DNA from 2 places in the Bradyrhizobium sp. CAR08 genome. Region 1 is predicted to be linked to the other one. Evidence: riboswitches for the same ligand, from Rfam matches in the RefSeq annotation. Region 1 holds a riboswitch; the other holds the start of a gene.
The links. A riboswitch is a leader RNA that binds a small molecule or an ion and turns the genes downstream of it on or off. The one in region 1 is predicted to bind cobalamin.
Positions count from the first base shown of each region.

Region 2: another riboswitch for cobalamin. It lies ahead of metE (5-methyltetrahydropteroyltriglutamate--homocysteine S-methyltransferase); the one in region 1 lies ahead of ACIPUD_RS28340 (energy-coupling factor ABC transporter permease).

Region 1 covers NZ_JBIXJX010000015.1:53,007-67,338, forward strand. The annotation lists gene cobW (cobalamin biosynthesis protein CobW) at 1-15, shown strand, start outside; gene cobN (cobaltochelatase subunit CobN) at 15-3,263, shown strand; gene cobG (precorrin-3B synthase) at 3,260-4,423, shown strand; gene ACIPUD_RS28295 (precorrin-8X methylmutase) at 4,423-5,052, shown strand; gene ACIPUD_RS28300 (precorrin-2 C(20)-methyltransferase) at 5,055-5,786, shown strand; gene cobJ (precorrin-3B C(17)-methyltransferase) at 5,783-6,517, shown strand; gene ACIPUD_RS28310 (cobalt-precorrin-6A reductase) at 6,493-7,239, opposite strand; gene cbiE (precorrin-6y C5,15-methyltransferase (decarboxylating) subunit CbiE) at 7,238-8,419, shown strand; gene ACIPUD_RS28320 (cobalamin biosynthesis protein) at 8,416-8,784, shown strand; gene cobM (precorrin-4 C(11)-methyltransferase) at 8,781-9,563, shown strand; gene ACIPUD_RS28330 (cobyrinate a,c-diamide synthase) at 9,563-10,873, shown strand; gene cobA (uroporphyrinogen-III C-methyltransferase) at 10,870-11,601, shown strand; cobalamin riboswitch at 11,647-11,866, shown strand; gene ACIPUD_RS28340 (energy-coupling factor ABC transporter permease) at 11,904-12,581, shown strand; gene cobF (precorrin-6A synthase (deacetylating)) at 12,627-13,376, shown strand; gene cobT (nicotinate-nucleotide--dimethylbenzimidazole phosphoribosyltransferase) at 13,392-14,332, shown strand, end outside.
Region 2 covers NZ_JBIXJX010000011.1:267,769-284,096, reverse strand. The annotation lists gene nifK (nitrogenase molybdenum-iron protein subunit beta) at 1-123, opposite strand, end outside; gene nifD (nitrogenase molybdenum-iron protein alpha chain) at 205-1,707, opposite strand; gene ACIPUD_RS24070 (hypothetical protein) at 2,949-3,329, shown strand; gene ACIPUD_RS24065 (hypothetical protein) at 3,344-3,697, opposite strand; gene ACIPUD_RS24060 (hypothetical protein) at 4,021-4,254, opposite strand; gene ACIPUD_RS24055 (helix-turn-helix domain-containing protein) at 4,277-4,675, opposite strand; gene ACIPUD_RS24050 (cytochrome-c peroxidase) at 7,123-8,190, shown strand; gene metE (5-methyltetrahydropteroyltriglutamate--homocysteine S-methyltransferase) at 9,002-11,317, opposite strand; cobalamin riboswitch at 11,417-11,616, opposite strand; gene ACIPUD_RS24040 (4Fe-4S binding protein) at 12,406-12,609, opposite strand; gene ACIPUD_RS24035 (EAL domain-containing response regulator) at 13,190-14,404, opposite strand; gene ACIPUD_RS24030 (GNAT family N-acetyltransferase) at 15,021-15,479, shown strand; gene ACIPUD_RS24025 (SMP-30/gluconolactonase/LRE family protein) at 16,226-16,328, opposite strand, start outside.

The DNA.
Region 1 (14,332 bases):
GGATCCGGTATCTGATGCACGTCGTCTTCCGCGAGAGCCGCGGTCTCGAGGAGACCGCGATACCAAGGGACATTGGCCAGGACCCGGCCGATCTCGTGGTGCTCTCGTATTCGGATTCCGATCTTGCCGCGTTCGCGGCCGGCTGGCGCCGTGGCCGCGACAGCCTGCCGTCGCTGCGGCTCGTCAATCTCGCAGAACTTCGTCATCCGCTCTCGGTCGACACCTATGTCGAACGCACGCTTGCGCACGCGCGCGGCATTCTCGTGCGTTTGATCGGCGGGGAATCCTATTGGCCGTATGGGCTCGCGGCCCTGCAGCAGCTGGCGAAGGAGCGCGGCATCGTGCTGGCCGTGCTGCCGGCCGACGGCCGCGACGATACGCGGCTGGACGCGTATTCGACCCTGCCGGTCTCGACGTTGCGGCGGCTCAAGGTGCTCTGCGACACCGGCGGCCCCGTCGCATCGCAAGCCGCGATCGCGCAGCTTGCGCTGGCCTCCGGACTCTATGCGGGGCCAGTTATCGGCGAGATGACCGTGCCCGAGATGGGCTTTTACGACCCCGCGCGCGGCGTCGTCGCCGCGCCGACGTCGGGTGAGGGCAGGCCGCGCGCGCTCGTGACCTTCTATCGCTCCTATCTCACCGCTGCCGACACCGGCCCGGTCGATGCCCTGATCGCCGCATTGCGCGAGAAGGGATTCGACGTGTTTGGTGTGTTCGTCAGCTCGCTGAAAGCCGCGGGGGTCGCGGATTGGTTGCGGGTGCATCTTGCGCAAAATCCTCCGGCCGCGATCGTCAATGCGACGGCGTTCTCGGCGATGGGCGACGACGGCACGACGCCGTTCGATGCCGCATCCTGCCCCGTGTTCCAGGTCGCGCTCTCCACGGCCCGCCGCGAGGACTGGGCGAGCTCGCTCCGCGGCCTGTCGCCCGGCGACCTCGCGATGCATGTGGTGCTGCCCGAGGTCGACGGCCGCCTGTTCGCGGGCGTGGTGAGCTTCAAGTCTGCCGCGATGCGCGATCCCGATTTGCAATTTTCGCATCTGGCACACAAGCCCGACGAGGAGCGCGTGAAGGCCGTGGTCGCGCGCGTTGCGGCCTGGCGGCGTCTTGCGGAGACGCCGGCCGCTGACAAGCGGATGGCACTCGTGCTCTCCAACTATCCGGGCCGTCCGCATCAGATCGCGCACGCGGTGGGTCTCGATGCGCTGGCGTCGGTCGAGGCCTTGGTGTCCGATCTCGCGGAGGCCGGCTTCGATCTCGATCCAGTCCATGCGCTCGGTGAGACGCTGCTCAAGCAGACCTTGAGCTGGACCGTCGCCGATTACCGTGCTGCACTGTCGCGCCTTCCGCAAGTGTTGCAGGATGATCTCGCGCAAGCCTGGGGCGCGCTGGAGACCGATCCGGGTTGTCGCGACGGCGCGTTCCATTTCGCTGCGATTCAATGCGGCCGGTCGATCATCGCGGTTCAGCCGGAGCGTGGCGATGCGACCGCGCGCGATGCCGACTATCACGATCTCGCCCGCACGCCGCGCCATGCCTATGTCGCGTTCTATCTCTGGCTCCGCGAGCAGGGCTGTGATGCCGTCGTGCACATGGGCGCGCACGGCACGCTGGAATGGCTGCCCGGAAAATCCGTGGCGCTGTCGCAGGCGTGCTGGCCGGAAGCCCTGATCGGCGATTTGCCCGTCATCTATCCCTTCATCGTCAATGATCCCGGCGAGGCCGCGCAGGCCAAGCGGCGCCTGGGTGCCGTCACCATCGGCCATCTGCCGCCGCAGCTCGCCGCATCAGCGGTGCCGGACGGGTTGCGCAGGCTCGAACAGCTCCTCGACGAGTACTCGACGGCCGATGGCCTCGATCCCGCCCGTCGCCATCGTCTGATCGCCGCGATCCGCGATGAGGCACGCGCGGCTGGCCTCGAAGACGATCTTGGCCTCGATGCAGCGGCCGCTCCGGCCGAAGCGATCCCGCGGATCGACCGCTTCGTCTGCGATCTCAAGGAAAGCCAGTTCGGCGACGGCCTGCATGTGTTCGGCCGCGGCGCCTGCGGCGACGCGGAACGCGACGCTTTGCGGGCCGCGCTTGCGGGCCGGCGCGTCGCGCCGGGGCCGTCAGGCTCACCCTATCGCGGCCGTCAGGACGTGCTGCCTACGGGACGCAACCTTTTCGCCGTCGATCCGCGCGCGGTGCCGACGCCGTCGGCGCATGCGCAAGGCATCAAGCTGGCGGAAGAGCTGCTGCGCCGTCATCTGCAGGATCACGGCGACTGGCCAAAGGGCCTTGTCGTCGATCTCTGGGGCTCGGCGACGATGCGCACCGCCGGCGAAGAGTTCGCCATGGCGCTGCATCTGGCCGGCCTTGCACCGCGATGGGATCACGCTTCCGGCCGTGTGACCGGCTACGACATCATCGCGCCTGCGGAGCTTGGCCGGCCCCGCATCGACGTCACGCTGCGTGTCTCGGGCCTGTTTCGCGACGTCTTCTCAGGCCTTGCGCAATTGTTCGAGGCGGCAGCCGAGGCGCTGTCGGCCCGCGAGGACGAGGGCGACGAAAATCCCTATCGCCATCGCACATCGCGCGTGTTCGCGCCGCGTCCCGGGCAATACGGCGTGAGCCTCTCGGCAATCCCGGACGCCTTCACGCCCGAGACGCGCGAAGCCGCCGGCGAAGCGTGGCTCTCGGCATCGTCATGGGCGTTCTCGGCCGATGGCGAGGTCAAGCCCGATCGCGCCGGCATCGAGAAGCGGCTCTTGTCGGCCGATGCTTTTGTTCACGTGCAGGATCTGACGGAAACCGATCTTCTGCTCGCGGCCGACTATGCCGCGCATGAGGCCGGCATTGCGGCCGCCGCAGCACATCTCGGCGCGGCAGGACCATCGCTCTATCATCTCGACGCGACGCGCCCCGAGCAGCCGCATGCGCGTACGCTGACCGAGGAAATCTCCCGTGTCGTCCGCGCGCGCGCGGCCAACCCGGCCTGGATCGGGGGCATGATGCGCCACGGTTTTCGCGGGGCGGCCGAGATCACCGCGACGCTCGAGCACATGGCCGCCTTCGCGCATCTGGCCGGCGCCGTGCCGCCGCATCTGTTCGACCTCTACTACGATGCGACGCTCGGCCATGACGACGTCCGCGCCTTCATGGCCCGCGAAAATCCGGCGGCACTCGCCGCGATGGAAACGTGTTTCACGCGCCTGCATGAAGCCTCGCTCTGGCGAACGCGCCGCAACTCGATTGCGGCTGCGCTGCGGGAGGCCTCATGAGTGCTTCCGTGGTCAAGGGCTGGTGTCCCGGCGCGCTGCGCCCGATGCAATCGGGCGACGGGCTGGTGGTCCGCGTGCGTCCGTTCGGCGGACGGCTCGACGCGGCGCAGATCTCCGGACTGGCTCATCTCGCCGAACGCCATGGCAATGGCCTGATCGACGTGACCAGCCGGGCCAATCTCCAGATCAGGGGCGTCAACGAGACCAGCCACAGGCTGCTGCTCGATGGCCTTTCCCAACTGGCGCTGCTCGACCCGGATGCGGAGACCGAATCCCGTCGCAACATCCTTGTGACGCCGTTCTGGCGTAGCGGGGACGAGACCCAATCGCTCACCGCCGAGCTCGAGGAAGCGCTCGCCGACAGCCAGCTCGAACTTCCAACCAAGTTCGGCTTCGCCATCGACGACGGCACCTCACGCGTGCTTGCGGGCGATTCCGCCGACGTGCGGATCGAGCGCGATGGTTCCGGCGGACTGCTGGTACGGGCTGATGGCGACAAACTCGGCCGCTCGGTCCCACGTGGCGAGGCCGTGACCACCGCGCTCGCATTCGCCGGCTGGTTCGTGACCTCCGGCGGCGCGAGAGGCGGGCGAGGGCGGATGGCGGCGCATCTTGCAGCCGGTGCAATCTTGCCGGCGGCATTGCGCGGCGAGGCCGAGCCGGCGCCGATCATGGCCGCGGCGCGTCCCGGCCTCTATGCGCAAGGTGCGATGGTCGGGGTCGCCTTCGGACAGATGGCGCATGCAACGCTCAACCAGTTCGCCGGTTGCGGACATGCGCTGCGCATGACGCCGTGGCGGATGGTTTTGAGCGAAGCCAAGCGCGTGATGCCGAACGCGACCGGCCTGATCACCGAGGCCTACGACCCTGCGCTGCGCGTCATCGCCTGTAGCGGTGCGCCACGCTGTCGCGAGGCGCATGCCGATACCCGTGGCCTTGCCGCGGCCCTGGCGCCGAACATCGGCGCGGCCGCACGGCTACACGTCTCCGGCTGTGCCAAGGGCTGCGCCCATTCTGGTCCCGCCGCCATCACTCTGGTCGCGACCGGCGCAGGCTTCGATCTCGTGCGCGCCGGGTCGACGCGCGATGAGCCCATCCTGCGCGGGCTGAATCGCGACGACATCGTCAAAGATCCCTCCATCCTGATGGGAGGGCACTGATGCCGCACACGTACGAGACCGACGGCGCTGCGATCTACCGGCAGTCCTTTGCCACCATCCGGGCCGAAGCCGATCTTGCGCGCTTCACGCCGGACGAGGAGCAGGTGGTGGTGCGGATGATCCATGCCGCCGGCATGGTGGGCCTCGAAGCGCATATCCGCTTCACATCAGGCATGGCGGTCGCCGCACGCGCGGCCTTGCAGAAGGGCGCACCGATCCTGTGCGACGCGCGCATGGTCTCTGAAGGAATTACGCGGGCGCGGCTTCCCGCCGCCAACGCCGTCATCTGCACGCTGGGCGACGAGACCGTTCCCGCGCTCGCGCAGTCCATGCGCAACACCCGTTCGGCCGCGGCCCTGGAGCTGTGGCGGCCGCATCTCGACGGCGCGATCGTGGCGATCGGCAATGCGCCGACCGCGCTGTTCCATCTCCTCAACATGCTGGAGGACCGGGACTGCCCACGGCCCGCGGCAATCATCGGCTGTCCGGTCGGCTTCGTCGGCGCGGCCGAATCCAAGGCTGCGCTGATGGCCGTTTCCCCGGTGCCGGCGCTGACGGTCGAGGGCCGCCTTGGCGGTTCCGCGATCACGGTCGCCGCCGTGAACGCGCTGGCGAGCCGGAGCGAATAGCGATGGGACGCATCATCTGCTGCGGTCTCGGCCCCGGTGACCCTGATATGATGAGCGTGCGCGCCGATCGCACGGTGCGCGGCGCGAGGCATGTCGCCTATTTCCGCAAAAAGGGCCGGCCCGGCCAGGCGCGCCGCATCGTCGAGGGCATGCTGGCTGCCGACGTCACCGAATATCCGATGGAATATCCTGTTACGACCGAGATCGCCTTCGACACGCCTGAATATGTCCAGTTGCTTGCCGGCTTCTACGACGAATGGGCGGAGCGACTGGCGCGGCTGGCGCGCGCGGTCGACGTCGTCGTGCTCTGCGAGGGCGATCCTTACTTCTACGGCTCCTTCATGCATCTGCACATGCGCCTGCAGGGCCGCGTCGAGATCGAGGTGATCGCCGGCATTCCCGGCATGGTCGGCTGCTGGAATGGCGTGGGACAGCCGATTGCGCTCGGCGACGACGTGACGACGGTGCTCATGGGCACGCTCGCCGAGGACGAGCTCGAACGCCGCATGCGCGATTCCGATGCGCTCGTGATCATGAAGACTGGGCGCAATCTCGCGAAAGTGCGCCGCGCGCTCGCTGCCGCCGGACGGCTGGACGATGCGTGGCTGGTCGAGCGCGGCACCATGCCGGGCGAGCGCGTGGTGCGGCTTGCGGAGATCGACGCCGCCGACTGCCCCTATTTTGCGATCGTGCTCGTGCACGGCAAGGGCCGGCATCCGGACGCCGCCGAATGACGGGCACGCTGACCATCGCTGGCCTCGGCCCGGGCAGCGCTGCGCTGGTGACGCCCGAGGTCTCCGCCGCGCTTGCCGCCGCGACCGACATTCTGGGCTACGCGCCCTATGTCGCGCGCGTGCCAGCGCGGGCAGGGCTCACTTTGCATCCTTCCGACAATCGCGAAGAGCTGCAGCGCGCGAGCGAGGCGCTGCGGCTCGCGGCCGAAGGCGGCCAAGTCGTCATCGTGTCCTCCGGCGACCCCGGCGTCTTCGCGATGGCGTCCGCCGTGTTCGAGGCGCTCGAACAGGCGCCGCAATGGCAGGAGCTGCCGATCCGCGTGCTGCCCGGCGTCACTGCGATGCTGGCGGCTGCCGCGCGCGCCGGCGCACCGCTCGGCCATGATTTCTGCGCGATCAATCTCTCCGATAATCTCAAGCCGTGGGCGGTGATCGAGAAGCGCCTGCGGCTCGCCGCGGAAGCCGATTTTGCCATCGCGATGTACAATCCGCGCTCGGCGAGCCGGCCGGAAGGATTTGGCCGTGCGCTCGCGGTGCTGAACGAGGCCGGCTGTGGCGACCGTCTTGTGATTTTCGCGCGCGCGATCAGCGCCGCCGACGAAAAGATCGAGACCGTCAGGCTGAACGAAGCCCGGCCCGAGATGGCCGACATGCGCACGCTGGTGATCGTCGGCAACTCGCAGACACGCCGCGTCGGCCGCTGGGTCTATGCGCCGAGGCAGGCCCGATGACCGAGCCACTGCATGATCTCGGCCACGCTCTCGACCCGCAAGCGTTCCGGCAGTTGCGGCCGCGAGATCATGATCACGGGCAGGCCGAGCCTGCGGGCGGCGTCGATCTTGGCGCGCGCGCCGTCGCCGCCGGAATTGCGGGCGACGATCCGGGTGATGCCTCGCGCGCGCAGCATCTCCAGTTCGCCCTCAAGCGTAAACGGCCCACGCGACACGATGACGTCCGCGGCGAAGGGCAGCGGCGCATCGGGCGGATCGACGAATCTCAGCGTGTAGGCGTGCTGCGGCTTGGTCGCGAACGGCGCGATGTGCTGGCGGCCGATGGCGAGGAACACATTTGCCGGCACTTCAGGCAGTGCGGTGACCGCGGCGTCGACATCAGGTATTTCGATCCAGTTGTCGCCGGGCGCTTTGGTCCACGGCGCTCGCTCGAGAGCGATCAGCGGCGTGCCGGTTTCCGCACATGCCGCGACCGCATTGCGGCTCATCTCGGCGGCAAAGGGATGCGTCGCGTCGATTACATGCGTGATGTGTTCCCGACCAATGTAATCGACAAGTCCGCTTGCGCCGCCAAAACCGCCGATCCGCGTCGGCAACGGCTGACCGGCGGGCGCGCGGGTGCGGCCGCCATAGGAATACACGGCATCGACGCCGGCGCGCGCGATCTCCGCCGCGAGCAGGCTCGCGTCGGCCGTTCCGCCCAGAATGAGGGCGCGCGTCATGGCTGATCCCTGGCTGACCATCATCGGTATCGGCGAAGATGGCCTTGCCGGGCTGTCCGAGGCAAGCCGAAAGGCGCTCGATGATGCCGAAACTGTCTTTGGCGGTGAACGGCATCTTGCACTCGCCGGCATAACCGGGCGCGGCCGTCCATGGCCGGTGCCGTTCGATGCAGAAATCGTGTTGAGCTGCCGTGGTCGCCCGACGGCGGTGCTCGCCTCCGGCGATCCGTTCTGGCACGGGGCCGGCGCGAGCCTCGCCGAGAAGCTCCATGGCGACGAATGGATCGCGTATGCGGCTCCCTCGACATTCTCGCTCGTTGCTGCGCGGCTTGGCTGGCGTCTGGAATCCGTTGCCTGTCTCGGTCTCCACGCCGCGCCATTCGAGCGTCTCGTGCCACACCTGGCGCGAGGGGCACGCATCATTTGTCTCGTGCGCGACGCAAAGGCGGCAGGCGATCTCGCGAAATGGCTGACGGCGCGCGGATGGGGTGCCTCGGCATTCTGGACACTCGCTGCGCTTGGCGGGCCGCGCGAAAGGATCAACGCGCATCGCGCCGACAGCTTCGCAGGCGATCTTGCCGGAAATCTGGTCGCGGTAGCCGTTGAGGCGGCGGGCGCGCAGGGCATCCCCCACAGCTCGGGACTATCGGACGAACTCTTCGTCCATGACGGCCAGATCACTAAGCGTCCGGTCCGTGCGCTCGCGCTTTCGGCGCTGGCGCCGCGTCCCGGTGAACGGCTATGGGACATCGGTGCGGGCTCGGGCTCGATCTCGGTCGAGTGGACGCTGTGCGGGGGCACCGCGATCGCCGTCGAGGCGCGCGAGGATCGCGCAGCGAACATTCGCAGCAATGCGACGGCGTTCGGGTTGGCACATCGGATCACAGTCATCGCGGGAAAAGCGCCTGAAACCCTTGCTACGCTGGACGGGCCTGACGCCGTGTTCATCGGCGGCGGTCTCGACATCGCGATGTTCGACGCCATCTGGCCGCGGCTCTCGCCCGGTACGCGGCTGGTCGCGCATTCAGTAACGTTGGAGACGGAAGCGTTGCTCGGTGAGCTGCACCAGCGCCACGGCGGCGAATTGATGCGGGTCGAGATTGCGCATGCCGCTTCGCTCGGCCGCTACCGGTCCTGGGAGGCCGTGCGGCCCGTGGTGCAATGGAGCGCGGTCCGATGAAGGTCGCCGGGCTCGGATTCAAGCGGGACGTCACGCTGGCCTCGCTGCGTGAGGCGCTTCTGGCGGCCGGTGGTCCCGAAGGCCTCGCAGCGGTGGCGACGGTCAGCGATAAGGCCGACGAGGAGGTGTTGAAGCAGCTCGCGCGCGAATGCGGCTTGCCGATCAAGCCGGTTGCCGCCGAAGTGCTTGTTGGCATCGACACGCCGACGCAGTCAAAGCTCGTCGTGGAAAAGTTCGGGACGGGATCGGTTGCCGAGGCGGCGGCGCTCGCAGCGGCCGGACCTCGCGCGCGATTGATTGCGACGCGGGTGGTCTCGCAGGATCGCACCGCGACCGCGGCGATCGCGGAAGGAGACGGCGCATGACGGTGCATTTCATCGGGGCAGGGCCAGGCGCTCCTGACTTGCTGACGTTGCGCGGCCGCGATCTCATCGCCGCCTGTCCGGTCTGCCTCTATGCTGGCTCACTTGTGCCCGAGGGCGTCTTGGCGCATTGCCCGCCCGGGGCGCGGATCGTCAACACCGCGCCGCTGTCGCTCGATGAGATCGTCGCGGAGATCGCCGCCGCCCATGCCGATGGCAAGGACGTTGCGCGGCTGCATTCCGGTGATCTCTCGATCTGGTCGGCGATGGGCGAACAGCTCCGCCGCCTGCGCACGCTCGACATTCCCTACACGGTCACGCCCGGCGTTCCCTCTTTCTCGGCCGCCGCGGCTGCGCTGGAGGCCGAGCTGACGCTGCCCGGCCTTGCCCAGACCGTGGTGCTGACGCGCACGCCGGGCCGCGCCAGCGCGATGCCCGAAGGCGAGAAGCTTGCCGCCTTCGCCGCCACCGGCGCGGTGCTCGCCATCCATCTGTCGATTCATCTGCTCGACAAGGTCGTCGCTGAGCTGACGCCGCATTATGGCGCGGATTGCCCGGTCGCGATCGTCTGGCGTGCGAGCTGGCCCGAGCAGCGCATCATCCGCGCCACGCTCGCAACACTCGACGCTGCGGTCGGGGGCGAGATGGAGCGCACCGCGTTGATCCTGGTCGGCAAGACGCTGGGCTCGGCGGATTTTTCCGAGAGCCGTCTCTATGCTGCCGACTATGACCGCCGCTATCGGCCGGTCGGCGCCGAGCCGCGCTTTCCGGAGGTGTCGTGATGGCGGCAGGGCTCGTTATCTCCGCGCCGGCCTCCGGCGTCGGCAAGACCACACTGACGCTGGCGCTTGCTCGCGCCTGGCGCAACAGCGGATTGCGGGTGCAGTGCTTCAAGAGCGGCCCCGATTACATCGATCCCGCGTTTCATGCCGCCGCGACGGGACGCGCCTCGGTCAATGTCGACAGTTGGGCGATGGATCGCGGGACAATCTCGCATCTCGTCAGTCGCGGCATTGACGCCGATGTCGTGCTGGCCGAAGGCTCGATGGGTCTGTTCGACGGCGTCGCCGCGCGTGGCGTCTGCGGCACCGGGGCGACCGCCGACATCGCGGAGATGCTGGACTGGCCGGTGCTGCTGGTGATCGATCCCTCAGGACAGGCACAAACGGCGGCCGCGATCGCGGCGGGCCTTCGCGACTACCGCCCCGGTGTGCGCCTTGCAGGCGTCGTGCTCAATCGCGTTGCCAGCCCGCGCCACGAAGCCCTCGTGCGGCGCGCGCTGCTGGATGCCGGCATCGCCGTATTCGGCGCGCTGCCGCGCCATGCCGAGATCAGCCTGCCGAAGCGGCATCTCGGACTGGTGCAGGCCGAGGAGCAGGCGGAAATCGGCAAGCTGATCGACGAGGCCGCGCGCTTCGTTGCCGAGCATGTCGATCTCGACGCGGTGCTGCGTTCGGCGGCCACCTGGTCGCCGCAACCTGCCGCAAGCGGCGTCAACGTGACGCCGCCCGGCCAGCGCATTGCGCTTGCCCGTGATGCCGCGTTCTCCTTCGTCTATCCGCACATGCTGGAAGCGTGGCGCGCGGCGGGTGCGGAGATCTCGACATTCTCGCCGCTCGCCGATGAAGCCCCTGATCCGGTCGCCGATGTGTGCTGGCTGCCTGGCGGCTATCCCGAGCTGCAGGCCGGCAGGATCGCTGCCAATGCGCGCTTCCGCAGCGGATTGCGCGCCTTCGCCGAGACGCGCCCGGTGCACGGCGAATGCGGGGGCTATATGGTGCTGGGCACCGCTTTGACCGACGCCGATGGCATCAGCCACGAGATGACGGGCCTGCTCGGCCTGGAGACGAGCTTTGCCAAGCGCCGCATGCATCTGGGCTATCGTCTGGCCGAGCTCGCCGCGCCGATGCCGGGTCATCAGGCGGGTGCACGCCTGCGTGGCCATGAATTCCACTATTCGACCATAGTCGCGCAGCCCGACACGGCGCTGGCGGTCGTGCACGACGCGACAGGTGCGGTCATTGCCGAGACCGGCTCGCGGCGGGGACAAGCTACCGGCACGTTCTTCCATCTGATCGCGGAGGACCGGTGAGCGGTTTTGTCTCCTTTGTCTCCGCCGGGCCCGGCGATCCCGAGCTGCTCACGCTCAAGGGTGCAGCGCGGCTGCGCGAGGCCGACGTTGTGCTCTATGACGATCTTGCTTCAGGCGCGATCCTCGATCTGGCCCGGCCCGGCGCCAATCTCGTCGCGGTGGGAAAGCGGGCAGGGCGGGCCTCGACCAAGCAGCACCATGTCAACCGCCTGCTGGTCGACTATGCCGTGACAGGCGCGCGCGTGGTCCGGTTGAAGTCGGGCGATGCCGGCATCTTTGGCCGGCTCGAGGAGGAGCTCGAGACGCTGCGTGAAGCGGGCATCGGCTACGAGATCATTCCCGGCGTCACCTCGGCCTGTGTCGCCGCCGCGCAAGCCGGCATTCCGCTGACCCGGCGTCACACCTCGCGCCGCGTGCAGTTCGTGACCGGGGCGGACGTCACCGGCGAGCTGCCGCCAGATCTCAATTGGGCGGCGCTGGCCGATCCGGAGGCGACGACCGTGGTCTATATGGGCCGGCGGACGTTTCCGGCGTTGGTCGTCAAATTGATCGAGCACGGGCTCGCCCCAACCACGCCGGCGTTGTTTGCCGAATCGCTCGGCCGTCCCGATGAGCGGCTGGTCCGCACCACCATTTCGGAACTTGCAGAGCAGCTTGCGCGGGGCGGAGCGGCCTCCACGGCGGCCGTCATCCTGTTCGGCGCGCTGGCGGGGAATTATCCGTCATGACCGCCTCGTCCGCCCGTCGCCCCTTGACGCCCGGCCGGCGAAAGAGGCACACAGGAGACGCATGGTGCTCGACGCGGCGCAAAGCGCCGGAGCATAATCGGGAATGGGGATGGGCGGACCCAGTTGCGGCGCCCAAAACCCCAGCCGCCCCCGCGACTGTAAGCGGTGAGGGACTTCGATCAGCCACTGGGCCGCGAGGCCCGGGAAGGCCGGAGACTCCCAGTGAACCGCGAGCCAGGAGACCGGCCGTGCATGTTTTGAGGCCAAGGCCGTCGGGTGTGACGGCAAGAAGGATCTGAGCCATGCATATCGAACCCGGACTAGTCTCGGACGCCAAGCTCGTATTGAGTTACGCAACCGGCATCGCTGTCGGCGGTGTTGCCCTGAAGCTCGCGGTTGAGACCGTGCGCGAGCAGGGCATCACGTCGTTCGCGGCGCGGACGCTCGCCACCACGGGACTTGTGTTTATCTTCTTCGAGATCCTGCCGCACTTCCCGGTCGGCGTCTCCGAAGTGCACTTCATCCTCGGCTCGACCTTGTTCCTGCTGTTTGGCGCGGCGCCTGCGGCCTTCGGCCTCGCGTTTGGCCTGCTGTTCCAGGGCATCTTCTTCGAGCCGCCCGACCTGCCGCAATATGGCATGAACGTCACCACGCTGTTGGTGCCGCTGTTCGGAATCCAGGCGATCGCCACGCGGATCATTTCGAGCAACACGGCCTATGTCGATCTGAAGTACCGCCAGGCGCTGGCGCTTTCGACGACCTATCAGGCGGGCGTCATCGCCTGGGTGGCGTTCTGGGCGATTTATGGCTCCGGCTTCGGCGCGACCAACCTCGCCAACATCGCGACCTTCGCGGCGTCCTATGCGCTGGTCATCGTGATCGAGCCGCTCGCCGATCTCGGCGTGCTCGCGCTGGCGAAGTCGTTGCGCGGCGTCACCGCGCCCGGCCTCGTCACGCCGCGTTTGCACAACGCGGCCTAGAGACAAGCGAACGGGCGGCCATGATGGCCGCCCTTCGCAGCCACGATGCTCACGCTCTCTCTGATAGGCATCGGTTGCGGCGATCCCGAGCAGCTGACGCGCGCCGCGATTACTGCCATCAACGCGGCCGATCTCGTCCTGATCCCGCGCAAGGGGACTACAAAATCCGATCTCGCCGATCTCAGGCGGACGATCTGCGCGGATGCGCTCACCAGCGACAGGACGCGTATTGCCGAGTTCGATCTGCCCGTGCGGGACGCCGCTGAAGCGGACTATCGCAAGGGCGTGGACGATTGGCATGATGCCGTGGCCGCCGTCTGGTCGCAGACGATCGGGGATCATCTCGAAGGCGAAGGCAAGGTCGCGCTGTTGATCTGGGGCGATCCCTCGCTTTACGATTCCTCGCTGCGTATCGCGCGGCGGCTCGATCCCTTGCCGACAATCGAAGTCGTGCCCGGCATCACCTCGATCCAGACGCTGTGCGCGGCGCATGCGATGCCGCTCAACGACATCGGCGAGCCGTTTCTGATCACGACCGGACGCCGCTTGCGCGATGGCGGTTGGCCGGCAGGTGTCGACACCGTGGTGGTGATGCTCGACGGCGGCACGGCATTCCAGTCGCTTGATCCGGCGGGCCTGCACATCTGGTGGGGGGCCTATCTCGGCATGCCCGATCAGATCGTGATGTCCGGCGCGCTGGCCGAGATCGGCCCGCGCATCGTCGCCGTGCGGCAAGAGGCGCGCGAACGGCACGGCTGGATCATGGACAGTTACATCCTCAAGCGCAGGCCGTGAGGCAAGCGAGGCAGCATGCTCCCCGAATGGGTCACCCAACAATGCCCCGATATCTCCGCAGTCCACCGCGAGGCGGCGGTGGCGCGGCAGGCGCAACTGACGAAACCGACCGGCGCGCTCGGCCGGCTCGAGCAGCTCGCGATCGAGCTTGCGGGCCTGCAAGCAACCGAGCAGCCGCGCGCGGCGCGGGTGCCGATCATCATCTTCGCCGGCGATCACGGCATCGTCGCGCAGGGCGTCTCGGCCTATCCGCAGGAAGTGACCATCGCGATGCTGGCGAACTTTGCCTCCGGCGGTGCCGCAATCTCGGTGCTCGCGCGTGAGCTGGGCTCCAGCCTGGAGGTCGTCGACGCCGGCACGCTGGCGCAGGGGGAGATGGCTGGAATCATGACCGACAAGCCGCGCAGCGGTACGCGCGATTTCAGCGTCGAAGCTGCGCTCACCCCCACGGAGCTGGCATTTGCGTTCGAAGCCGGCCGACGTGCGGTGACGCGCGCACAGGCCGGGCAGCCCGATCTTCTGATCTTCGGCGAGATGGGCATCGGCAACACCACGACATCGGCGGCGATCGCGGCCGGCTTGCTCGGCGTGAGCGCCGCGGAGATCGCGGGCAGCGGTACCGGCATCGACGCGGCCGGCCGTGTGCACAAGGCGCGGGTGATCGACGCTGCAATCGCACGCCATGACATTGCGGGCGCTGCGCCCGAAAAGATCCTGTGCGCCGTCGGCGGTCTCGAGATCGCCGCCATCTGCGGTGCCGTTATCGCGGCTGCACAGCACCGCATCCCCGTGTTGATCGACGGCTTCATCGTGTCGGTCGCGGCGCTGGCGGCGGTGCGGCTCAACCCTTCGTGCCAGCTGTTCCTGCTGGCCTCGCACCAGTCGGCGGAGCAGGGGCATCGGCTGGTGCTGCGCGCGCTGAACGTGCAGCCGCTGATCAGCCTGGATCTCAGGCT
Region 2 (16,328 bases), on a different contig from region 1:
ATCGACGTCGGCGGGATCATGCGGATTCTCAAATAGCGCCTTCTTCTTGGCCAGCATCTGCTGGTATTCGTCTCCCCGGAAAAGCTCAGAGTGGTCGAGTATGTGTTCGGCGTTCTGTGTCATCATGGCACTCTTTGGGTTCTTGCGTTCGTTCTCCTGCCCTTCCCCTCCTCTGCGGAAAGAAACGGCCCGGGGTCGGCCTTCCTATTCCGCTGCCATGAGGCTCGGCTGCGGAGCGTCCTTCCAAGGCGCGGTGGTCTTCCCCCAGATCGGGGAGTTAATCGCCATGTCCATGTCGCGGGCGAAGATCGCGAAGCCGTCATAGCCGTGGTAAGGACCCGAGTAGTCCCAGGAATGCATCTGGCGGAACGGCACGCCCATTTTTTGGAAGACGTATTTTTCCTTGATACCGGAGCCGACCAGGTCTGGCCGGATCTTTTCGACGAAGCGCTCGAATTCGTAGCCGGTGACATCGTCGTAGATCAGCGTGCCATCTTTGACGTAGTGCTGGGCGGTGCGTTGGTAGTCATCGTTATGCCCGAACTCATAGCCCGTGCCGACAACATCCATGCCGAGGTCCTCATAGGCGCCGATGACGTGGCGAGGACGTAAGCCGCCGACGAACAGCATTACCGTCTTTCCTTCAAGCCGCGGCCGGTATTTCGCGGTCACAGCATCGACAAGCGGTTGATATTTCGCGATGACGCGTTCGGCGCCTTGCTTGATCTTGTCATCGAAGAAGCTTGCAATTTTTCGCAGCGACTCCGCGATTTTGGAAGGACCGAAGAAGTTGTACTCGCACCAGGGAATCCCGAATTTTTCCTCCATGTGCCGTGAGATGTAGTTCATCGAGCGATAGCAATGCAGTATGTTGAGCTTTGCCTTCGGCGTCGCCTCCAATTCAGCGAGAGATCCATCCCCGGACCATTGGGCGATTACGCGTAGGCCCATTTCTTCCAGCAGGATTCGTGACGACCATGCGTCGCCGCCGATGTTGTAGTCGCCGATGATCGCAACATCATATGGCGTCGGTTCAAATTTAGGGCTGGTCTCTGGGGCGCTCTTGTCAAAGATCCAATCCCGAACGGCGTCGTTCGCGATGTGATGGCCGAGCGATTGCGACACGCCACGGAAGCCCTCGCACCGCACAGGCACAATGGTTTTGCCGCCATATTCCTTCGACTTTTCTCGGGAGACCGCCTCGATATCGTCACCGATCAAGCCAATCGGACATTCGGACTGAATGGTGATGCCCCTGTTGAGAGGAAATAGCTCCTGGAGCTCATCGATGAGTTTCGTGACCTTTTTATCGCCGCCGAACACGATGTCCTTCTCCTGAAAATCGGAGGTGAACTGCAGTGTCACGAACGTGTCGATGCCGGTCGTCCCGACGTAGTAGTTGCGCCGCGAGCCCCACGAGTACTGACCGCAGCCGACCGGACCGTGGCTGATGTGGATCATGTCCTTGATGGGTCCCCAGACCACGCCCTTGGAGCCCGCATAGGCGCAGCCGCGGATGGTCATCACGCCGGGAATGGACTTGATATTCGACTTGACGCCACAATCCGACTTCCCCGCCTCGTGAACACTGAGATGCTTGGCGCGCCTTTTGGCGGTCTTCTCGGGGTAGACCGTCAACACCTCATCGATTAGCTGCTTGTTGCGCGCCTTGATCTCTGCAACGCTTTGGGTAGGTGCTCGGCTCATACAGGTTTCCTTTTCGATTGTGGTCTCAACAAGAAGCGACGCTTTTGCGGTCGACCGACGGATTTCCGATCCGGCGTTCAGGTAAGCGTGCAATCTGCGTGGGCGGTCCTACCGATCGCAACTTCGCGACGTTCATGCCGCAGCGGTCGTTCACGATCATGTAGCTCATCTCGGCTGAGCGGTTAGGAGCGTCATGTGTGACGCTGTCTATCGATGACCAAGACGCTTCTCGGTGAAGTCATGCCTGCTCTCCAGCGGTTGGTCATATCGGCTTCTTTATTCACTCGCGTGCGATCACGGGGCATGTCCCTGTGCATGGGATGCAAAGGACTAACAGCCGCCTCCTGCGCAGGGGTCTGCAACGAGTGTGCCAGCGCCGGTTGAATAAAAAAAGCAACGTTTATAGAGCTAGATAGCTGCCGGATGCGGATTGTTATAAACCTGACCCTGTCTGCCACCAACAAGCGTAGCCGCAACGCCCTGTCTGAAACAAAACAATCGGATACGCTCTGCACCAGCGGCGTGGCTGGAGTCTGGCCGCGCCGACGTCACTCCAATGCGCAGCCTTGCTTCGTACGCGCCGATCCAACGATCGCAAACACCATCCGTTCGAAGCGGATTTCAGCGCGGTTAGATGTGCCCATCGTGCTCGCGATCCCACCCCCAGCAAGAATCGCATCGAGCGCTCCACCACCTGCTGCAGATGTCTCCACAAGAACTCAGTTGCCCAGCAGCAGTCCTCTCCCATTTCCGCATGGTCTCTCGCTCCGACGTTCTTTTATTTGATACTGCGGAGAGGCGCGCTCGGAGGGGCGAACAGCTGACGCCGTGGAGAGCACGTAAGCTGATCAATTCCCAAGCAGCGCGGTAGGTTAAACTCCGCAAACGGTCACCCTGGGCTTGCCCGGATTTGAACTTGCCGGCTACGACACAGGGCGCTTCCGCATCAAACAATCTGCAGCTTTTGCGTTCGGCGTAGTTCGACAAAGGGGAACATCGGATTCTGACGCGTCAGACAGTTTGAGCGAATTCACGGAAAGGCCGGCAGCTTCGCAAGTGTCGGCAGTCGAGATAAGGCAGGTCGAATGCGGACCACTGGTCGATTTATCCTTTCTCGTTCCAGGACAGGATCGAAATTCCTTACGCTTACCTCCGTTGCGTGGTGTATCAATCGCCATTGAAACCAGTTTTGCTAACGCGCTCCGCCAGCCTTTTTGCAGAACAGCGCGCCGATGGTCCCCTTGAACGGTATTTTTTTTGCCCAGGTAATTTATGGTAAAAAGGGCCAAGACCTCGGACCGAAGTGCTCAGGTGCGGATTTCACGCACGCAACGTTCGTAAATTGGTGCATCACCACTGTTCCGGCGGTAATAGTGCTTGGGTTCATGGGACTTGCGCTCAAGGACATACCCATCACGGCGCTGTCGAATGCAAATCCTGAGATTATCCAGGTTGCCATTCTGAGCGTTTATATTTCGTGCTGGGCTTACGGGACCAGCATCGACACGAAAATCCAGGGTGGAATCTATGCGGACGACCCACAGGGAGGACGTGTCCGGACCGGATCAATTGCTGCTGTCGCCTTTCTCGCGGTTGTTTCAGTCATTTTGCGTCCTGAATGAGATGGAGGAGAAGTTCACGTTAGAACCGGCCATCGGGCGTGAGGGATCCCGAAAGCCCAGGGGTCGGCGCCGGCGTTCTTCAAGATGATCAGCTTCGGCTTCCGTGACGGACCCTGTTCGTCGATGCCGCGCTTCGCGAGGAATATGAACGGCTCCACTTCGAAAATCGACGCCGCCACAGATCGGTTACTTGCCGCATTGAAGCTCGAGGGAGGGACGAAGAAAGTATCGCCCAATCGCTCATCTTGAACATCACCGAGCACCGGCAGTTCGGGATCGGACTCATCGCTGCCATCGTCGCGCTTTCCGCTTTGATCCGCATGTCCGTTGGACTGGTTGGAATGATTCCACTTGGTACCTTCTGCCAACCATCATCGCCTTCTAGGTTCGGCATCACTACGCCTGGGGCCATCCTGAACCTCGTCTTTGGCTTGACCGCGCTCAGCTAAATTGATTCTCCGTGTCAGTGCCGATTGTCCTCGAAATCCGCATTGGACGCCATGTCACGGCATTCGGTACTTGGGCTGGCGAAGACTCCAGCCGGGATCCCGCTCTAACGATGTCTGCCCTCTGGATGGAAGATGCCCGTCATGCAAGCGGAGATCATCTCCTCCGAATCGATCGCTCTGCCTCGCGCGCCTTTCGCTTCTGTAGGGACGAGTTGGCTGCTGCACTAAGCCGCCGCGTCGGTTCACGACCTAGCGTCAGACCCGTTAATCTTCCCTTTGAGCTTCTCGCGCTCCTGCTGAAGCGCTTCGGTCTCTCGGGCGACCTCGCGTCCTTCGCCCAGTTGTTCCTGGAAACGCTGGCGGGCCTCGGCGAGAACAGCGGGGGCGAAGGATTCAGTAAACCGAATCTCGATTGCAGATTGGGCACTGCAGGGTGAGTTCATGGGCCCTTTTGCCGCCGTCGGGTTAGGTGTCATGAACCCTCCATTTCGGCAGCTCTTAGGCCCGAATAAACGTGATCCGGCCCCCTTCGCCACGCTTCCGATGTGGCTTTATCTTTATTTCGACGTCCTGATCGAACGCCGCCAGCATGCGCAGCAGCTTCTCCACGGAAACCAACTTGAACTGCCCTTGAAGCAGCTTGGAGATGTTGGGCTGCTTCACGCCGACGAGCTTCGCGGCTTCGGTCTGAGTGATCTCCCGCTCCGCCATCAACCGCTTCAGTGTACAATGAGGGCTGCCTTGAGTTGGTACTCGTCCGCGTTCGGGAGGCGGTTGGCGGGCAACTTCTTCCTCGTGCTCATGATCGGGCTGCGTTTGTTCCGTGTTGATAGCTTCCGCGTCGCGCAGGCGCTGCCATGCGAGGCCAGATCGTCCCATATGCGGATCGGCGGCCAAAAGAGCTGCTGATCGGACCGCGTGAAGGTCAATTTGAACGCTCTACCGCGCTCGAGTGCCTTCGGAGTTTTGGCTTAACCTGTTGCGGGTGTGCTCGTCTTGGGGGACGGCATATATCGGCCGGGGACCACATATGTGTGTGCTTAAGAGTATGGACAGTATTCGTGTGCACGCGCCTGCGGAATTCAGCGTAAGACACGCGTCACTTCCATAGAAGAGATTCTGGCCAGTCTGTGAACTCCAACTCGAAGCTACGTAGGCCGGTGGGTTTTGTCGTGAATTTAAGAGTCTTCCCTGAAAGGTCGGCCAATGAACCAGATGCGAATGTGAAAACTGTCGTGCCGGAAGTTGCGACCCCAATGCCTTGCTCGCCTTCCATGCTAGAGAAGTCGGTCGCCTCGGAGAGTTGCCCAAGTGCAACTCCCTCCAGCGCGTGGTGAAATTCCGTGGAGGCCAAGTATGTCCCTTTGTCAGCAGCCCACTCGCTGACCGACACTGCTGTGATCCCCGCGTCGGTCAAGAGACCACCTTCGATCCGGCAGCCATATTGAACGGTGAGAATAATCCGCTCATTCCGAACTCCGGCCGGCTCTCGATCGGCGGCAGTGATCGTGCACGCGTACCGCCTTGTTTCCGCAACCGCCCCCATGCCTAGCCCGATCCACTCGAGAGCGGAACATAGTACAAAAGCGAGAGCGGGTCTTATCATTCGACTGCACCTGATCTGAAAAATCGTTCCCTGCTCTGTACAATCTGACGCTACGGGCGATTCAAGCTCCTTCGATCGCTCTGCCGGATCAACGTTACTCAGGTGACTGCGGTGTCGCAGAAGCGAGGCGAGCGGTATCCCCCGGTAGTGCCCTTGGATGGGGCCGGAACGATTTCAATGTCGGTGCGCAGCGGGCAGCACGTCGGTGAACCAAGGCTATGGGCCGAGCTTTTCAGGTCGGCGGCGGCCATGAGAGGCGCGACGGCCCGCGGCGCCGGGGCGCTACATTCCTGACCCAGGCGCAGGCGCTCTGTGAGCGGACGCTATTTAACGCGGAATGCTCCCGCGGCACAGGTCCCAAAATTTTGCTTCACAATCTCAATGTAAAAGGAAACGTGGCCGAGACGAGCCGTTCAAAGGCAGACTGCCGCTCAAGCAGACGCTCTTCGAGCATCTTACGCTGGAGATCATCTAGCTCGCTTTGAAGCCTTCTGCGACAACGCCAAATGTCATTCCGTACGGATCTGATCTCATTCAAGCGATCGTCAATCGAAGCCATCACGGATACCGTATCCAACTTGAACCAGCCATGGACAAGTGCTCAATCACGTCCTTCCTCGCTAAGCCGCCGATAGATCTCAGGACTTGGGCCATCTGCGGACATGATGTCACGATCTCCTCCCAGCGTGTCCTCTTGTATCGGCGTCTTTCAACGCAAGAGCACGAAGTAGCGGTTGCTCCTGCAGAAGTTCAGCTTATTCTGCCCTCACCGCGCAGGATTTTAAAAGCTAGCAGCAGCCCGTGAGTGGGCCGACTAGGTAATCCAACCAACACCCGCCGGATCACGGGGTCACACTCTGGGCAGCCGCGCCTTTCAGACTTGAGCACGGCAATTGCCATGCCAGCGAACCTCAGGTGGAATTGAAACAAGCCATGTTCGGTTCGGAGGCTCGTCCTTTACGAACGAGCCGGGCTTCGCGGCGGCGGCGCGCCAGAGCGGCCCGGATATGAGTCGGAGAGGCTTCAGTCGGCAGGGCTCGGCGAAATCGTGAACGGTGCGCACCGCCGGGCGCCTCGGCTCAGTGTCTCGGCCAGCTGCGTAGGTCTTGTTACCGCCGTTCCCGCGTGCGGCCGGCAAGCTGGCAAGCGAACTTCACCACAAGCATCTGCGATCACCTCTAGCCGGGCCTGGCGCCTTGTAGCATCTGTGACACTGAATGTAGTGATCAAACCAAGACATCCGCCTTTGTTTGTTCCTCCGGACCCGTTCTACAACTAAATCAGCAACTTGCATCTCGGACGCAACTGGCATCGCAGTTGCTAATTGTCCAACCACACCGTGAGCGCTGAGCGCGGCCAGCGGTGCAAGACGGATACATCAACTTTGCGGGAGCGTATTGGCCACCCAATCGCTCGATGGAGCACCGATGCGGCCACCGGACAGCTTACTGCTTGCGGCACACTTGTTGTTGTCAGATCGACCTTCACGCCGAACGTTGAGGCGCTAGTCTGATCGACCAACAGAAAGGCCGCGATCTAAGCTCAAAGCGAACTCGCGAATCACATAAGCCCCTCAAGCCCGTGCGTGAACGCCGGCGGCGAGCTCCTCAGAGTCGTACATTTTTGATGCAGCCTCGCTTCAGAGGATCCGCTGCATGCTGCGCCGGACCCTCGAGGAGCGCGTGGCATCGCTTTCGACTGTTTCCTTTTCTAACAATCAGAACTAATGAGGCGGTGTATGAACATGTCGATCCCGGAGCTTCGGGTTGTCGCTGAAGCATCTATTTTAGCTATTGGGCTGCTGATGTCGTCAGGAGCTAATGCCGACGATGATCTGATGAGAAACGCCAAGCAGATCTTCCATCCAATCCCCTTGGTCATTCCTGCGGTAAAAAACAATCCGGTGACGCATGGAAAGGTGGAGCTTGGCAAGATGCTGTTCTTCGATCCGCGGCTATCGGCGAGCGGGGTCATTAGCTGCAATACGTGCCACAATCTCGGCACCGGCGGAGTCGATGCCGGTCCGACCTCCGTTGGTCACGGCTGGAAGGTCGGCCTGCGCCGGGCCCCAACTGTCTACAACGCAGTGTTCAATGCGGCGCAATTTTGGGACGGACGCGCCGCGGACCTCAAGGCGCAGGCCACCGGCCCGGTGCAGGCGAGTGCCGAAATGAATGCGACTCCAGATCATGTGCTCGGTATCTTGAACTCAATGCCCGGCTATGTCGTCTTGTTCAAGAACGCTTTTCCGAACGAAGCGAGGCCGGTCACCTTTGAAAATTTTGCGAAGGCGATCGAGGCTTTTGAAGCGACTCTCATTACACCTGCGGCTCCATTCGATCAGTATCTGGAGGGCAATACACATGCCCTCGATGATCAGCAGAAGTCAGGGTTGGCACTGTTTATGGCGAAGGGATGTTCCTCTTGCCACAATGGTATCAATCTCGGTGGACAGGCCTACTTCCCGTTCGGCGTGATGAAAAAGCCGGACGCAAGCGTGCTTCCGGACGCCGATAAGGGCCGGTTTGCGGTCACCAGGGCGGTCGGCGACGAATATGTCTTCCGCGCGGCGCCATTGCGAAACGTCGCGTTGCGAGCCCCTTACTTTCATTCGGGACAGGTTTGGAGCCTGAAGCAAGCTGTTGCCCTGATGAGTGAAATCCAGCTCGGCACCAAGCTTAGCGATAGAGAGGAAAACGACATTATCTCATTTCTGAATTCGCTGACCGGTCGGCTGCCTAAGATCGAATATCCGATACTGCCGACGCGCACCAACACGACACCAAAGCCTTCGATAGATAGATAGCCTTAGCAGCACCGGCCTCATTCCCTGCCGAACAGCAACAGATGCGCTCCAAGAACCCGGGGTCCCGCAATGACGCCAAAATGAATGATCCCCTGCTGTCACTGATAAGCAGGCACATAAAAAGCCGCCCGGCCTCAATGCGAGGCCGGGCGAAAGTCACGCGGGAGCGACGCTGCTTTCCGCATCGTTCCAGCTTTCGTCGGTAGGGAGGACTACCGGCGATCGACTTACGACGAGGGCACTCGCCGTCAAACAACAAGAAGCGGATATCGCTCTGCACAACTTAGCGAGCCGCTTGCCTTCCGCTCCTGTCGTAAACTTCAGGACTTGCTCACCACTTGCCAGCTGTCCGGTTGGCACGGGCAGCGCCTTGATGGAGCTGGGATCCATCGCGCAGGCGGTTTGACTGCCGAGCCCTGAAACTCAACCGTCAGTTTGCCGTCACGCGCCAGTATTTTGGCACCGCCGAATACCCTTCCCGAAGACCGCGAAGGCGCAAATTAGGTATGAAATTCCGCAAGGGCGGTAAAATAGATTGTTGTGATGGGACGCATCCATGGGATGGATAAATGAAGCGATAGGATCGTGGTTCGCGTCGAGCGTAAGTGACTTGGAATATGTCACCTAATCGGTATGGCCGGCATGCGGTCGTCCGCCGGATTCGAGCTTGTCGCCGCTGTATGCGATCGCCTCCGCCGGGGCAAACCGGCATTCGTAGGCGCTGGAAACTTTGGAAGCTCGCAAGGTTATCGCGAGCTCCCAAAGCGCGTTCATCTTATTCACAGATAGGTTGGCGACACGCTCCGTACGATCATGCCTCGGCCCGCAACTCGCGTGCGGCGGCCACCATATTGACGAGCGCGGGACGCACCTCCTCCCATCTTCGAGTTTTCAGTCCGCAGTCGGGATTGATCCAGAGCTGCCGATCGGAAACCCGCTGCCGCGCCAACACAATCAGCTGCTTGATCTCGGCTGCTGCGGGAATGCGCGGTGAATGAATGTCATAGACGCCCGGCCCGATTTCATTAGGATATTTGTAGCTCTTGAAAGCGTCGAGCAATTCCATTTTGGAGCGCGACGCCTCGATTGAAATGACGTCGGCATCCATTGCTGCGATCGCATCGATGATTTCGTTGAACTCGGAATAGCACATGTGCGTATGGATCTGAGTTCCGTCAGCGACAGCGGAGGAGCAAACACGGAAACTGTCCACTGCCCAATCTAGATAGTCCTTCCACTGCGATTTGCGCAGTGGCAATCCCTCCCGCAACGCAGCCTCGTCGATCTGGATCATGGTCGCTCCAGCCGCCTCAAGGTCGATGACCTCGTCTCGGATCGCGAGAGCGATCTGTCGGCATGTCTCGCTCCGCGGGATGTCGTCACGGACAAACGACCAGTTCAGGATCGTCACCGGTCCGGTCAGCATAGCCTTGACGGGTTTTTTGGTCAGAGACTGCGCATGTCGCCACCATTTAACGGTCATGGGCTTCGGGCGGGAGACATCTCCAAACAGGATAGGAGGACGAACGCACCGCGAGCCATAAGACTGAACCCAGCCGTGCTTGGTGAATGCGAAACCCAACAGCTGCTCGCCAAAGTATTGAACCATGTCATTGCGCTCGAACTCACCGTGTACGAGCACGTCCAGGCCGATATCTTCCTGCCAATGCACGGTATGGGCTGTCTCCGCTTTCAGAAGCTGCTCGTACTGCGTGTCATTCAGCGCTCCCCGCGCATGAGCTGCACGCGCATTGCGGACGTCCGCCGTTTGCGGAAAGGATCCGATGGTTGTGGTTGGAAACATCGGCAATGCGAAGGCGACGCGCTGGACGTCGGCGCGCTGGGTGAACGCACTGCGACGGCGACGCATGCTATCGTCGATCGCGGCCATTCGTCCGGCGACGTTCGCACTGTGGATCTTCGGCGATGTTTCGCGGGTGACGGATGCATCCTCTGAGAGCGTGAGTTCATCGGCCACGTCGGCAGCATGGCCAGCCAGCGCTTTGCCCAATATCGAAAGTTCCTTGATCTTCTGCACTGAGAACGCCAACCACGTCTTCAGATTGGGATCGAGATCGATCTCTAGTTCAATGTCGGTCGGAACATGAAGCAGCGAGCAGGAGGGGGCAATCTGAACACGGTCCCTGCCCAGTTTTTTGACCATGGGAGCAAGTTGGTCGAGTAGCGCCGGCAGATTAGAGCGCCACACGTTGCGACCATCAACGACACCGAGCGAGACCACGAGATCTCTACCTGCTCTGGCGACAATCGCGTCCAACTGGTCAGGTGCACGAACCAGGTCGACATGAACCCCGGCAACGGGCAAGGCCAAGACTGTTTCAAGATTGTCGCCGACACCCCCGAAGTATGTGGCCAGCATGATTTTAAGGGCCGGCACGGCCTTAGCGAAATGAGCATAGGCCCGGCGGACAGCGGCCCGAGATGCTTCGTCGACGTCCATCACTAGGCATGGCTCGTCGAGCTGAACCCATTCAGCGCCGCGCGAGGCTAGTTCGCGGAGAACATCGACATAGACGGGGAGGAGTCGATCAAGCAGCGACAGCGGATTGAATGCGGGATTTACGCTTTTGCCGAGCTTCAGGAAAGTGACTGGGCCCACTAGGACGGGCCGCGTCTGATAACCGAGGCTTCTTGCCTCCTCATATTCCTCGATCGGCTTCCGAGAGGCATACTTAAAGATCTGATCCTGGTGAAATTCCGGCACCATGTAGTGGTAGTTCGTATCGAACCACTTCGTCATCTCCTGTGCGGCTACGCCGGGCCCATGCTGAGCGTGACCACCGTCTTGAGCGCCACGCGCCATGGTGAAGTAGGTTTTAAGCGACACAGGACCTTCGTTCCAGCCGTAAACGTCGGGAATGGCGCCGACCATTAGGCTGGTATCGAGCACATGGTCGTAGAGCGAGAAGTCATTCGAAGGAATGACGGTCGCACCGCGGGATTTCTGCCGTGCCCAATTAGCGGCACGAAGTCCACTCCCCGCCTCGAGGAGCTCGGCTTCGCTGGATTTTCCCGCCCAGTAGCTCTCGAGTGCGAATTTGAGTTCGCGTCGTGGGCCGATGCGTGACGTCCCCAGTGTGGCAACGGGAAGCGAAAGGATTGACATAGCTTAGACCCCATGTTGGGGCAAAGGCCATGGCGGACGCAGACAGCGAACATCGCGTGAGCGACAACTGCTTGGCGCACACCGGGACGCCCCGCCCGTGGACGATATCTTGTCGAGGCAGGTCTCCTGGCTCACGGGTCGTCGCTGCTGTCCGGCCTTCCCGAAGCCGCATGGCTTCAGTGACTTCGTTGGACAGCGGCTCGCCGCTTACAGTTGCGGGGGCAGCGCCGGCATTGCACCGGCTTCCCTCTTAGCTCCGGATCAAACGAAATCCGGAGACCGCGACGGCTTGAAATTATGCGCACGAGGATCGATGCGTCAACCTACCGATTCTCGCTGCGACATTGCCCAAGCGATTACGAGCGCACTAGGCGGGTACGACGGTCTTGCTCGCGGCCTGGTGAACACGCCCTGATCCGTGGAGGCTCCGCTTGTGAAATGCATTCGCTCCCTGCTCGCGTAACGGTTGAGCTCCACCACCGGAACGAACCCGGGCCGCTTTCGGTATCTGTGTGATCGCGAGGAGGCGACCTTTTCCGTCAGCAGCTTTTCGAACCTGCGCGTCAGGAAGGTGCGATCATCCTCGGCCGGCATCCGTTTGGTCACAGCCCACGAGGCTCCCTAGAAATTTCGAAAGCCGGATTGCTCCAGGACCGAACGGATGATCAGGTCGGCTCCTTGGTGTTCGGCGGGCCCGCGACCAGGCACGAGGTCGTCCGCCTCCGTGAGGTTGGCCAAGATGATCTTCTCGGTGCACTAGGTGTTCACGTGCTCAGCGACTTTTGCGCCGGCTTCGATGCGTCCGTGGCCGCTCGACGCCGGGTCTGCCTCGCCTCGACTCGCCGCCAGCGACGATAGGCCGTAACGCGGCCGCTGAGCATCGAGGGCCTTGTCCTTGTTCGTGACAAATTCGACGGTGTCCTCCGACAGAGCCCTTTGAGGGGTTCCTCGGCGTCGCTCAGCGTCTTAAGCTGATAACGATGTTAATCGACCTCGATGCGCCCCATGCGGTCGTGGTCTCCTCAAGGTCCCACATCTACAACTTCGTTCGCGAAATCGAGCGATGAGGCCTTTTGGTCGCGGGCTGCCTATCCTGTCTTGGACGGGACACAGGTGTCAGGGACCGGACAGACCACCGCGCATTGCGGCGTGTCGCAATGGCCCTCGCACTCCGTACATTTTTTGGCATCGATAACGTAAATGTCACGCTTCAGACTGATCGCCGCGTTGGGACACTCGAACTCACATGCGCCACAAACGGTGCATTGCGAAGCGACGATCTTGTAAGCCATGCCTTCCGACTCCTTAGGCGAGCGATGCCATGGGCGATCCCTTTCAAATGCCGTGCCAAACGCAGACGCGCTCAATGTTGGGCAATTTGCCCAATTCGGCTGTCCCGGGTCTGAGACCATGTTGCGTCTGCGACAGCAACAGGTCGCTTCAATTTCAGGCTACGAGCCATCGGGCCCTCTTGCGAGAGTCAGTCGCGACTTGACGCTGGAAGCGTCCGTCGGTTTGTTTGGCACGTCAGCGCGGGGGCAAGCGAGGCTGACGCTTCCTCCACCGGCGGCGACAAAAACCCGCGAACGGACGCAGGTCTACGTCGGATCTCGGCAAACCTCCGGTCACACACCCCGACTGGAGGTTTGTGCAAGCCTCGCTCATGGCTGCAACGCTAGCTGCGCGGAGGACTCGCTGGAGGCTTGCCAAAACGGGCTTGTGGTATAACAAGCTTCGGAGGGAAATGAAGTGCTGCGGGACGAGCGACACTGGCCTTGCAGACCGACTGAATTGCGCTCAGCCTCATGCCTGGTGCCGAGTAGGCATGGCGGTGCTCGCGAGCGTCGCTTGGCCGCACTCAGCCACTCGCAACTATTTTGGACGAGCTGGAGCAGGGTTGAAAGATGACTGTGCAAATTGCTTCAGTGGCATGGCTTTTCCGAACAGATGGCCCTGCGCAAGGTCGAAGCCGAGTTCGGCCACAGCGATTAGGTCAGCCTGGCTCTCCACACCTTCGGCGACGGTGCGCACATTGTACTCTTTGGCTAGATCGACGATATGGCGGCACACCGTTCGCTTGAGGGGCCCATTCGCGCAGCCGCCGACGAACTGACGATCTACTTTCAATTTCATGAACGGGAATTTTGTCATCCCCATCAGCTGCGGCCAATTGGCACCGACATTGTCGATTGCAAGGCCAATGTTGTGAAAGCGAACCTCACGCGCAACCTCGACCAGGAGATCTAGGTTCTGGATCGCTTCCACGCTCTCGATTTCAATCGTCAAACCGCCGAAAGCGGCGTGCGACGGCATGCGCCGACAGAGATCGCGTACCGCCTGCGGGTCAATCAGGAATGCTGCCGGGAGATTGATGGAGAGATCGATCGAAGTTTGCTGCTCCAGAAGATACTGCCAATCCTTGATCGCGCGGTCGATCACGAACTGCGACAAGTTCCTAAAATGCGGATCGTGAGATTCCGGGATAAAATAGGCCGGTGGAACAACGCCCCAGGTCGGGTGCCGCATTCGCACATGAGCCTCGGCGCCGCGGCGGCTAAGGGTACACGCGTCAAACTTCGGCTCATACCAGAGCTCAAGCCAGCCAGCGTGTAAGGCTTCTCCGACATGGACCGCGGGACGGGGCGCCGGCTCTCTTGGCAAGAGCATGCCGATCCGATCGCGCAACGTCTCGGCTGCAAACGGCGCCCTGAGCGGCGGCAGCATAGCAAGTCCATATTCACTACCGACCTGCTGCACTGCCGCCATGATGATCGACTCGCGCGCTCCGAACGCCAGCACTCGGCCTGCAAATTCTTCGCGTACCAGTATCTCGAGCAATCGTCCAGGCTCGATGCGGTCCGAGCCAATGCCGAGCAGGATCAGATCAGGGAACTCCGTGCGGAGTACGTGCGGCAACTCGTCAGCAGTCCTGCATTCGCTGATAACAAACCCCATATCCTCCAGCACATCCCGTAGAAAGGCGCGCAGATGCCGCTTGCCGACGGCCAGGCACGCCCGCGGTCGCACCTTACGTTGCCCGAAGATTACAGGTTTCCCTCCGACCAGTTCGGCCTGCCCATGTTCCATCGCAACCACTCCTGTTCCGTGACGGTGCCTTAAACGAGGAGCGAAGGTCCAAACAAGCTGTGCTTCCCGATATCTTTCGATTGTTCGAGATAAGCTTAAGATAGTGCATTGGTGTGCAAAATCTTTCGCGATCTTGCTCAGACGATTTTATCGGACGCACGCGTATGATACCTGTCGCGCTTCGCGCAAGTACGAGTGACGCACGCGAGGTGGGAATCTCTCCTTCGCACGCACCGAGCTGACGCTCTATGGCGCTGCGATCATCGTGGCGCACGATTTATTGAGCGAGTAGTTCGTGAGCGACGATCAGCAATCACTCTTACGAATGTTTGATCGGCATGACCGGCGTGTGCCGTGATATGTTTTCCAATCGAAGGCAGTCCATCATGAGTTCGCAGCTGCTCAAGCCACAGTCGATTCTGAGAACGGCAATGGCTTGCAATTACCTCAGCTCTGTTGCCTATAGCGAGTGTGGACGTGCTGCTTCCTACCGAGCCTGATAGTTGCTCTCAATTGCGTTTTCTGTATCCTCCTGAGCATGAATTTCCCCCAGAGGGCCAGGTCGGGTGTTCGTGTTGGTGCTGAAGGGCAAGGCACGTCCAGCGCGGGCACGGCTTTGCGCAAGAGCGTGCCAGGAGATGAGAACGCGGTCGCAAAAGCGGTCGAAGAGCTACTTTCCGAGTTAGGTGGCCCCGGACCGGAGTTCAGCCTTCAAGGCGCGAAGCAGGCGGCGTTGCGCCTGATTCAGGATCCCGAACAGGGCTTCATTTTTGTCGTTGAGGAACAAGGCACCGGGCAGATTGTAGGGGTAGCTAGCATCTCGGCCGTACAGGCCGTGAGAGCAGCCGGAGCGTACGGCGTGCTTCAGGAGCTATGGATTTCTCGTGACTTCCGGAGCTCTGACTGCGGTCGGCATCTGCTCGAGGCGGTAGATTCGGAGGCGAAGCGACGCGGCTGGCAGATGATTGAGGTTGCGTTGCCTCCGGATGGTTATCCGGCCCTAGAACGGGTACGCCACTTCTACGAGGAGAGGGGATATCGGGTTGGAGGATTGCGCGCGCGCAAGAGGCTCTGACAGTAGTACGACCTCTGCGCCACACACTTAAAGCGCTCTGGGCTAGCGTGCTATCGGTAAAGTCCTTCAAGCAGTAAATCCTGGGCTTGTTGCTTCTCAAAACGAACGCTTCACGCGTGCGTCGCGGCCAAGCATGATCGAGAACCTTGACGCTGATGCGGTGCTGACTCCCACCGCGAGCGGTTACCTCTTCGGCCTTCTTGGCGAGAACGTTCGAAAATATCGGCGATCAATCATTCTGCGTTGTGGGAAGCGATATCGCGACCCGCCCGACCAAAAGGCGACAGGTCGGCGGCGCCCGTTCCGGGCGGAGCCCGACCCAGCATTACGAATCCTTCTTTTGCGCTTCCCATGCAGTGCGATTACCGGCTCTGGTTTGAGATCACCGCACACAAACGCCATCCATTCGTCACCAATTACATTCTCTCGGCGACTGGCTAGCCAGTCGTCTACCACACTCATTCCTGCAGCTTGGTGCGGCGGACCGGCGCGTGAAAAGATTCCGCACCACCTTGCCACTCCTGCTGGCGAATTTCGAGGAAGGTGAGCGAGATCAGCCATCACACTGATCCGGTAGAAGATTCCGTAATGAGCAATGCGCCGAGTGCCGCGTCCAATACGACATTCGTGCAGCTTCCACCCTGCGCAGGACTGGATGCAAGCGGACCGCTTTCGCCGTTTGGCCCCACCGAAGACGTGGCCGAGGGAATCATGCGCGACAAAGAGCCTCCCTTTTTGATCGACCGTCAGTCCGTCAGGACCGCTCGTCGCGAAGACCAGCTGAATCGTCCGACTTTCCCCACGCCATCACGCATCAGCGGTACGCGCCAGATGCAATTGTCGCGCGTC